DNA from 2 places in the Pseudarthrobacter sp. RHLT3-21 genome. Region 2 is predicted to be linked to the other one. Evidence: riboswitches for the same ligand, from Rfam matches in the RefSeq annotation. Region 2 holds a riboswitch; the other holds the start of a gene.
The links. Region 2 has a riboswitch for cyclic di-AMP ahead of AC50YA_RS11940 (aggregation-promoting factor C-terminal-like domain-containing protein). Riboswitches for the same ligand answer to the same signal wherever they lie in the genome.

Region 1: linked by a shared signal. The riboswitch ahead of AC50YA_RS21810 (M23 family metallopeptidase) and the one ahead of AC50YA_RS11940 (aggregation-promoting factor C-terminal-like domain-containing protein) in region 2 are both predicted to bind cyclic di-AMP.

The regions. Positions count from the first base shown of each region.
Region 1 is NZ_JBWZCI010000036.1:7,848-12,011, reverse strand. It holds gene AC50YA_RS21825 (bifunctional copper resistance protein CopD/cytochrome c oxidase assembly protein) at 1-192, opposite strand, end outside; gene AC50YA_RS21820 (ArsR/SmtB family transcription factor) at 409-828, shown strand; gene AC50YA_RS21815 (cytochrome c oxidase assembly protein) at 871-1,848, shown strand; cyclic di-AMP (ydaO/yuaA leader) riboswitch at 1,993-2,175, shown strand; gene AC50YA_RS21810 (M23 family metallopeptidase) at 2,179-2,970, shown strand; gene AC50YA_RS21805 (DUF305 domain-containing protein) at 2,967-3,641, shown strand; gene AC50YA_RS21800 (thioredoxin-like domain-containing protein) at 3,668-4,164, shown strand, end outside.
Region 2 is NZ_JBWZCI010000009.1:82,477-86,640, reverse strand. It holds gene AC50YA_RS11955 (VOC family protein) at 36-410, shown strand; gene AC50YA_RS11950 (HAD-IA family hydrolase) at 456-1,145, shown strand; gene AC50YA_RS11945 (DUF1905 domain-containing protein) at 1,126-1,569, opposite strand; gene AC50YA_RS11940 (aggregation-promoting factor C-terminal-like domain-containing protein) at 1,677-2,405, opposite strand; cyclic di-AMP (ydaO/yuaA leader) riboswitch at 2,411-2,563, opposite strand; gene AC50YA_RS11935 (sensor histidine kinase) at 2,664-4,164, opposite strand, start outside.

The sequences.
Region 1 (4,164 bases), on a different contig from region 2:
CGCGGTCTGCGCGAGACAGTATCCCCACCGGACCAGGGCCCCGGGATCCCGGGCCTCGGCCGGAAGAGTTCCCCGGCCATAGGCGGTCGCAACCAAAACCACTGCAAGGGCAATCGCGCAGGCGACAACCAGCCATACCGGCCTGGGCAAAACAGCCGGGCTCTCCTGTGAAGTGGAGGCTTTGAGCGCCACAATAAGTCCTAACCTGGTCCTGACCCCGTCCCGGGAGGGCAGGAAATGGAGCGCGAAACTGAGCTCAGCGCGCGACACCAGATTATCTGTAGAGTTGTTCACACGTTAATCGCCCGCGTCCCGAGGGGCGTACCTGGCGCGGGCGAGCCTCATACGGGCTTGCCATAAAACCAAAGGATAACGCGAAGCGTTAGCACGTAAAGGTAGCCTAGATGGATGACCCAGATTCCACCCCGAGCCCCCGCCGGGCCGGAGTGTTTTGTCCGGCTTGTCGATGCAGACAAAGTCGAAGCTGTCAGATCCAGGATGCCCGGGGACGCCGACGTGGCGGACCTGGCCGTGATCTTCGGGCTGCTCTCGGACCCTGGCCGGGTCAGGATCCTCATCGCCCTCCTCGAAGGGGAAATGTGCGTCTGCGACCTGGCAGCAACAACCGGTTTGAGCGAGTCAGGTGTCTCCCACGCCCTGCGTCTGCTGCGCGGGCCGCGGGTGGTTCAGGTGCGCCGTTCGGGAAGGATGGCCTACTACTCACTGGCCGACTCCCACGTCCGTATGCTCCTCGATCTCGGTCTGACACACGTGGGCCATACGGGCCAGGACCGGCTCCGCATCGTCGGAAGCGGCCACGCACCCTGACCGGGGCAGTCCGGTCCCGGCAGGTCGATACCCGGTGCAGCGATGTCTGAGCCGGAGATTACCGGTCCGGTCTGGCTTCCGTCGCTGCCCCCGTCGCTGCCTGAATTCCTGGCGCCCAACCTGCAGCCTGTCCCGCTGATCCCTGCACTGACGCTCCTGGCCGCAGTGCTCTACCTGGCGGGGGCGATCAGCTTGTGGCGGCAGGGCCGGCGCTGGTCCGTGGTGCGGACCTGTTCCTTCCTGGTGGGCTGCCTGGCCATCGTCGTGGTCATGGGCGCCGGCATTGAAGGGTACGGGCTGCGGATGTTCTCGGTCTTCATGTTCCAGCAGTTGACCCTGATGATGGCCGTTCCGCCGCTGCTGGTCATCGGATCCCCTGGGACACTGCTGCTGCGGGCAACACCGCACGGCAGGCTGGGCCGCCGGGTCCTCCGGACAGCGCTCTGGGGGCTGCGTTCGCGATGGGGACGCGTGGCAATTCACCCCGCCTTCATGGTCCCGCTGTTCCTGCTCACCTTTTACGGGGTGTACTTCTCCGGCCTGGCAGACCTGCTGCTGCCCACCTGGTACGGCCACGTCGGCCTGGAACTGATGTTTTTAATCTCCGGGATCCTCTTCACGGTGCCACTGATCTCCGCCGACCCCCTGCCCAGCCGCCAGACCCACTTCGGACGGATGATCGACATCTTCGCGGAAATGCCGCTCCACGCCTTCTTCGGGGTCGTCCTCATGATGGCCACCGCACCCATGGTGAAATTCTTCGCCACCCCGCCTCCAGGCTGGAACATCAACCCGATAACGGACCAGGGCATAGCCGGCGGACTGGCCTGGTCCTACGGCGAACTGCCGGGAGTGCTCCTGCTGATGTTCATCCTGGTCCGCTGGCAACGCGAAGAAACCAAATCCAATGCCAGTATCGACCGGGCCGAACTGACCGCAGGGACCCCCGAACTCGACGCCTACAACAACTACCTGCAGCAGTTGGCGGACAGGCCCGAACCGCGGCGCTGGCCCGAGTAGCCCGGGAACGATTTGACCCTCGTGAGAGTTGTACGGGTTGTAGAAATCACCATCTCCGTTGTTATCGAATTGTGACCTATGTGGTGGTCGTGTAATGTTGATTCAGGCTTTTCTGTATTAAGCCTTGGCTCCGGACGCTCAGCCCCGCCGGCGGCGCCATACTACAAACTCACACGGCGGGGGCGGAGGACCCATTAACGGCAGCGTGCTGCCTTGGGGTTAAGACGCACAGCGGTACGGGCCCACGCGGGCCGGCGCCGGAACTGTGTCCGGGCTTTCCTTGGTCCGAACCCGACAGCTAACTTCGCAGGCGACCCGAAAGGATCAGCTGTGCCCCCCTCCCGCCACGGCCGCCGCCGCGCCCTTCCCTATGACCGCTCCCGCCGCCGCGCCGCCGCCCGACCTCAGGCTCCGTCCCCGCGCCCGGCCTGGCTGCCCGGGGCTTCGGCTTTTGCCGCTGTTGTCATGCTGGCCGCCGGCATACCCGCCGCGCATGCCGGACTTATTGCCGCCGCAGGTACCGTCGCCGCCGCCCAGCCGGCTGCTGTCGAGGCCGCTGCCCCGGCCATAGCAGCGCAGGCACAGGCAGTCATCACCTATCCACGGACTGAAGTCGTGACCCGGCCCGCCGACCGGCCGGCGCCGGCAGCGCCTGCCGCCACAGGAGCTGCTGCCGTAACCCCCGCCGCAGCAGCAGCTGCACCGCCAACGGCCGTACCTGTGGATACAACCCTGGGGGCACCGCTGGCCAGCATGTCCATTTCTTCTCCGTTCGGATTCCGTACCAGCCCGATCACAGGCGGTTCCGGTGAGCTGCATACCGGGCTGGATCTGGTCGCCTCCTGCCAGACCGCTGTCTTCACCGCCGGCGCGGGGACCGTCGTGGAAGCTGGGTGGTCCCAGAACGGTGGCGGGAACCGCATCGTGGTTGATCATGGCAACGGCATGAAAAGCACGTACAACCATCTGTCATCGATAGAGGTCTCGGTCGGTGCCGTGGTGGCCAAGGGTCAGCGGCTCGGCGGGGCCGGAACGACCGGAAACTCGACCGGATGCCACCTGCACTTCGAAATTGTCCGAAACGGCGTAACTGTCGATCCGCAGGGCTGGCTCCGGTCGTGAACCTCACTGAGCCGCGTGAACAGCTCACGGCACCATCGCCGCTGCCCAGGAAGCGGCTCTGGGCTGTTTTCGTCACAGTCGTGGCCCTCACCGCACTGGGTTTCTTTGCCCTGGGCCGGCTTTCGGCAGCGCCCGCACTCGTCCCGGAATCGGGCGCGGACGCGGGATTTTCCCGGGACATGCAGACCCATCACGCGCAGGCAGTGGAGATGGCCCTGTTGATCTGGGACAAGTCCGATGACACCGAGGTCCGGGCGGTCGCCTACGACATTGCCACCGCACAGCAGCATCAGAACGGCCAGATGTTCGCTTGGCTGCAGGACTGGGGCCTGTCCCAGGCCGGGACAGCGCCGCCGATGGCATGGATGACGGCCGGTGGTACTCATGCCGGGACCGGAGCCTCGCACGGTGTCCAGGGGGACGGCGCCGAAGGTGTCATGGAAGGGATGGCCACCCCGGAACAGATGCAGGCGCTTCGCGAATCCTCAGGTGCGGAGGCTGACCGGTTGTTCACGGACTTGATGATCCGCCATCATCAAGGTGGCGTCGCCATGGCCTCCGCCGGTACCCGCTTAGCGGAAACCTCAAAGGTCCGGGACTTCGCCGCCCGTATCGTAGAAGCCCAGACAGCTGAAATTACTGCCCTTGAAGAGCTCCGCGGCCGACTTTGACCGCACCTAAGAAAGCGGGACCGCCCATGTCTGGTAAACCGAAAGCCCACGAGGACCGTAAAGCGCTCCTGGATGCGGTGCAGGCCAAACAGCGCACCGCCGACAGGCGGCGGGCCTGGCTGATCTACGGCACGGGTGCGGCCGTGGTCCTCGCAATCGTCGCGGCGGTGACCTTCGTCGTTGTCGGGGAGGTCCAGCAGCGCGACCGGCTTAATGCCGCGGCGGCCCGGCCCATCGACGGGGAGCAGGACTATCCCGACCAGTCCAGGAACCACACCAGCGAGCCCGTCAGTTATCCGAAGACTCCGGCCACGGGCGGGGACCATGCCCCGGTCTGGACGAACTGCGGGGTCTACACAACGCCCGTGGAACAAACGCGGGCAGTGCATTCTCTGGAACACGGGGCGGTCTGGCTCACCTACCGTCCCGACCTGGGCGCCGACCAGCTCGCCGAGCTGACGGCCTTGGCCGGCAAGCAGGACTATCTCCTGCTCAGCCCGGTAGCCGAACAAGCCACGCCCGT
Region 2 (4,164 bases):
TCCGCTTTCCCGCCGCCGCCGTTAGCCTGTGGCGAATGGACTGGAAACTTGAACTCGTTTTTGTGCCCGTATCCGACGTGGACCGCGCCAAGGATTTCTACGTCAACAAAGTTGGATTCAACCCGGATTTCGACGAGCGGCCCATGGATGGCATCCGCTTCGTCCAACTGACCCCGCCGGGATCCGCCTGCTCCATTTGTATTGGCGAGGGCCTCAATGACGCCCCTCCGGGTACGGCCCCAAGCCTGCAGATGGTGGTCAGCGACATCCAGGCCGCCCACGACCACCTCAAGGGCAACGGTGTGGAGGTGAGTGACATTGACGTGCAGGACTGGGGGCACTTCGTCTATTTCGCCGATCCCGACGGCAACAAGTGGGCGGTGCAGTACATCCCGGGCCGTGACGCCTAGGCCCGTGACACCTAAGGTCGCGACGCCTAAGGCAAGATAGGCAGCATGAACATCCCCACACCTGCCGCCACGCGAACACCTGCCGCGACGCGAACGCTGACCTGCCGGGCCGTCCTTTTCGACATGGACGGCACGCTGGTGGACTCCACGGCAGTTGTCGAAGAGGTATGGGGAGAATTCGCTGCCCGGTACGGTCTGGACATCGACGAAATCCTGCGCACTTCGCACGGCATCCAGGCCGCCGACACCGTGCGCCGGTTCGCGCCGGCCGGAGCCGACGTCGCGGCGCTCACCGCGGAACTCGGCGCCATGGAAAGGGCGCGGACTGCCGGTATCGTCGCGTTGCCGGGGGCTGCCGAGCTGCTCCGCAGCCTCCCGGCCGAGGCAGTGGCGCTGGTGACCTCAGCGGACAGGACCCTGGCGGACATCCGCATGGACGCCGCGGGACTGGCCATGCCGGCCACGGCCGTGACAGCGGAACTGGTCACACGGGGCAAACCGCACCCGGAAGGGTATCTGAAGGCAGCCGCGCTGCTGGGCGTGAAGCCGGAGGATGCCGTGGTGTTCGAAGATGCGCCCGCAGGGATCGCAGCAGGTGTTGCCGCGGGGATCCGGACGGTGGCCGTGGGTCCCAATACGGGCGAATTGCCGGCCGGCGTGCTCCACATCCCGGACTACAGTGCCGTGACCGCCTCTGTGGCCGGGGGACAGCCGGTTATTTCTTTCCGGCTTTGAGGTCGGCGACCACCTTCGTGATCCGCCGGGCCCGGGTTTCGTCCGTCTTGGCATCGCCGATTGGCTCCACGTACCGGCGCTGGGCGCTGTAGTTCAGCGCGGCATAGAACGCCTGCGCTTCGGGTTCGGCGGCCAGGGCTGCGGCCAGATCGTCGGGGACCTCGATGATGCGCGGCTGGGTGTCCAGTTCCACGTCCACCTCGACGGTGTCGCCAGCGGCAACTCCGGTGAATTCCCGGTTGGCGGTGCTCACCCCAATCAGGTTCTGTCCGCCCATGACCGCGATGCTGCTCCGGTAGCTCTTGCCGTTGATGGTCACCACAACCGGCGGACGCTTGCCTGCGTCGAGCGCCGAGATGACCACCTCCGGAACCTCGATGCCCGCCTTGTTGCCGCTGCCCAGGATGGTGGTGGTGAATTTCATGGCCCAAGTATGGCCTGGAGCCGCTGGGCAGGAAACCCCTGACCGCCGAACCCCTGACCGCCACGCCGGGAAGCCCCGGCGCGGGGAGTCGGCGCGGGGGAGTCGGCTTAGTACCATTTGTGCGACAGGTGGAAGTTCAACGCGCCGCACGGTGACTGGTAGCGCTCCTGAATGTAGTTCAGGCCCCAGTTGATCTGCGTGCGGTAGTTGGTGAGGTAGTCCGCGCCGGCGCTCGCCATCTTCTCAGCGGGCAGCGACTGGACGATGCCGTACGCGCCGCTGCTGGCGTTGGTGGCCGTGGTGGTCCATTCGGATTCCTTGGTCCACAGCGTCTGCAGGCACTGCATCTGGTCAGCGGACCAGCCGTAGGTCGCCAGCTGGCCGGCTGCATAGGCTTGTGCCCCTGCCGGGTCATCGACGGCCACAACAGGGGCAGGAGCGGGCTCGGGAGCAGGAGCCGGAGCGGCCTCTGGGGCCGGGGCAGGTGCCGGGTCGGCAGCCTGGGGTGCGACGTTCATCTCGGCCGGTGCAGCTTCCGGGGCGGCCGGCGGCTGGAGCTGGGCTGCTTCGAAGCTCAGCTTCGACTGGGCGCCGGTTTCTTCGGCGGCCTGGTCCGCGCTGGCCGCAAGCGATGCAGACTCGGAAGCGTGTCCAGCGGCGCTGACTCCGATCAGCAGGGCGCACGCCGTGGCGAACACCGCGGCGCGCTGGCCCACGGAGGGAATCCGGGCAACCTTGGACAGGGGGGACATTGCTGCACCGAAGCGGGTCTGCTTGCGGTGGCTGTCGGACTTTGGATCGCCCTGCGGGCGCGTTTGTACCTTGGATTCAGACATGATGGATCGCCTCTCACACCTGCGGAGTTAGCTGTCGGGTTCGGATGAGGGCATCCGGCCACACGGCACAATCACGTGTTGGCTTAACCCCAAAGGGCACTTGGTGCCCGGGACGGTGGGTCCCCCGCCTCTGCCTCTGAAAACGGAATCCGGGAAGCGGCAGAGCTTGGCGTCATCCGGATATGCGGCCCGAACGGGATCCGCACCCGTTCGACGCTACAGGAGCTGGAAGCTTAAGTCACATTTTGGTAACAGGAATCACGACGACGGCGTGTCGCCTTGCTGCGCCCGGGCGTCGGCTGGTCGCGCCATGGCGCCGGCAGGGAGGAGCAAGGCGAACTCTGTCCGCCCGGCCCGCGATGTCACTTTCACGCTCCCGCCGTGGGCTTCCATGATGGACTGGACAATGGACAGGCCCAGGCCACTGGTGCCCTCCGACGCCCCGGCGCCCGAGGCCGTGCCCTTGCGGGCCGCGTCTGCGCGGGCAAACCGGGAGAAAACATGGTCCACGAACTCCGCAGGGATGCCTCCGCCGTCTTCCGTTACCGTCACCGCCGCGCTGCCATCGGAAGACCTCATCACAGCGGTGACCACCGTGGTCCCGGGCGGCGTGTGCTTGCGCGCATTGGAGAGCAGGTTGACCAGCACCTGACGCAGTTGGGACGCATCCCCGGTGACGGCGAGCGGCTCGTCAGGCAGTTTGAGGCGCCAGTGGTGGTCCGGGGCGATGACTTTCTCGTCGCTGACGGTTTCGATCACAAGCTGTGTGAGGTCCACTTCGCTGAGTTTCAGGGGCCGCCCCTCATCGAGCCGGGCCAGCAGGAGCAGGTCCTCCACCAGGGTGGTCATGCGTTCGGACTGGCTCTGTACGCGGGCCAGGGATTTCCGGCCGTCCGGCGTGAAGTCCTCGGTCATCCGCATCAGCTCCGTGTACCCGCGGATGGCGGTCAGCGGGGTGCGCAGTTCATGGGACGCGTCCGCAACGAACTGCCTCACCTTGGTCTCGCTCCGCTGCCGCGCTTCGAGTGCACTGGCGACGTTATCAAGCCTCAGATTGAGGGCGTGTCCTACGCTGCCCACTTCGGTTCCGGGGTTGGAGTTCGACGGCGGGACGCGCACCGCGAGTGCCACCTCGCCCGCATCCAGCGGGAGCCGGGCCACCCGGGTTGCAACCTCGGAAAGCTGCTCCAACGGCTTCATGGTGCGCCGGATGAGCACGGTTCCTGCCAGCCCGATCAGCACCAGGCCGCCAAGGGAAACGAACACAAAAGTCCAGACCAGCGACGCCAGCGTGCTCTCCTTGGCCGCGAGCGGAAGTCCCGTGACGAGGACATCGCCGTAGCCGGTTTCCACGGCCACAATCCGGTAATCCCCGTTGGACAGCGAGCGGTCCACGGGAATGCCGTTCTGCGTCAGGGCCAGCAGGGTTTGCTTGTCTTCGGCATCGAGGGCCAGGCGTGTGGTGTCCGAGTCCAGGAAGCCGCCACTGTTGATCTGGCCTTTCAGGATCCGTGCATTCAGCGTTCCGACACTCTGCCCGCGGGAGTCGAGCGGGTCCGGCCTGCCGTTGAATCCGCCCAGGGGCGGGCGGCCCGGATCGTTCGAGCGTTTGGCGGCCTGGCTCAGCTGGTCATCCAGCTGGCCGGTGAGAAAGGAATCCATCGACGCATAGCTGAACAGGCCAACGGCGCCGCAGATGGCCACCAGCAACGTCATGGCCAACAGGATCAGGCGGGTGCGCAGATGCCACGTGTCAGGC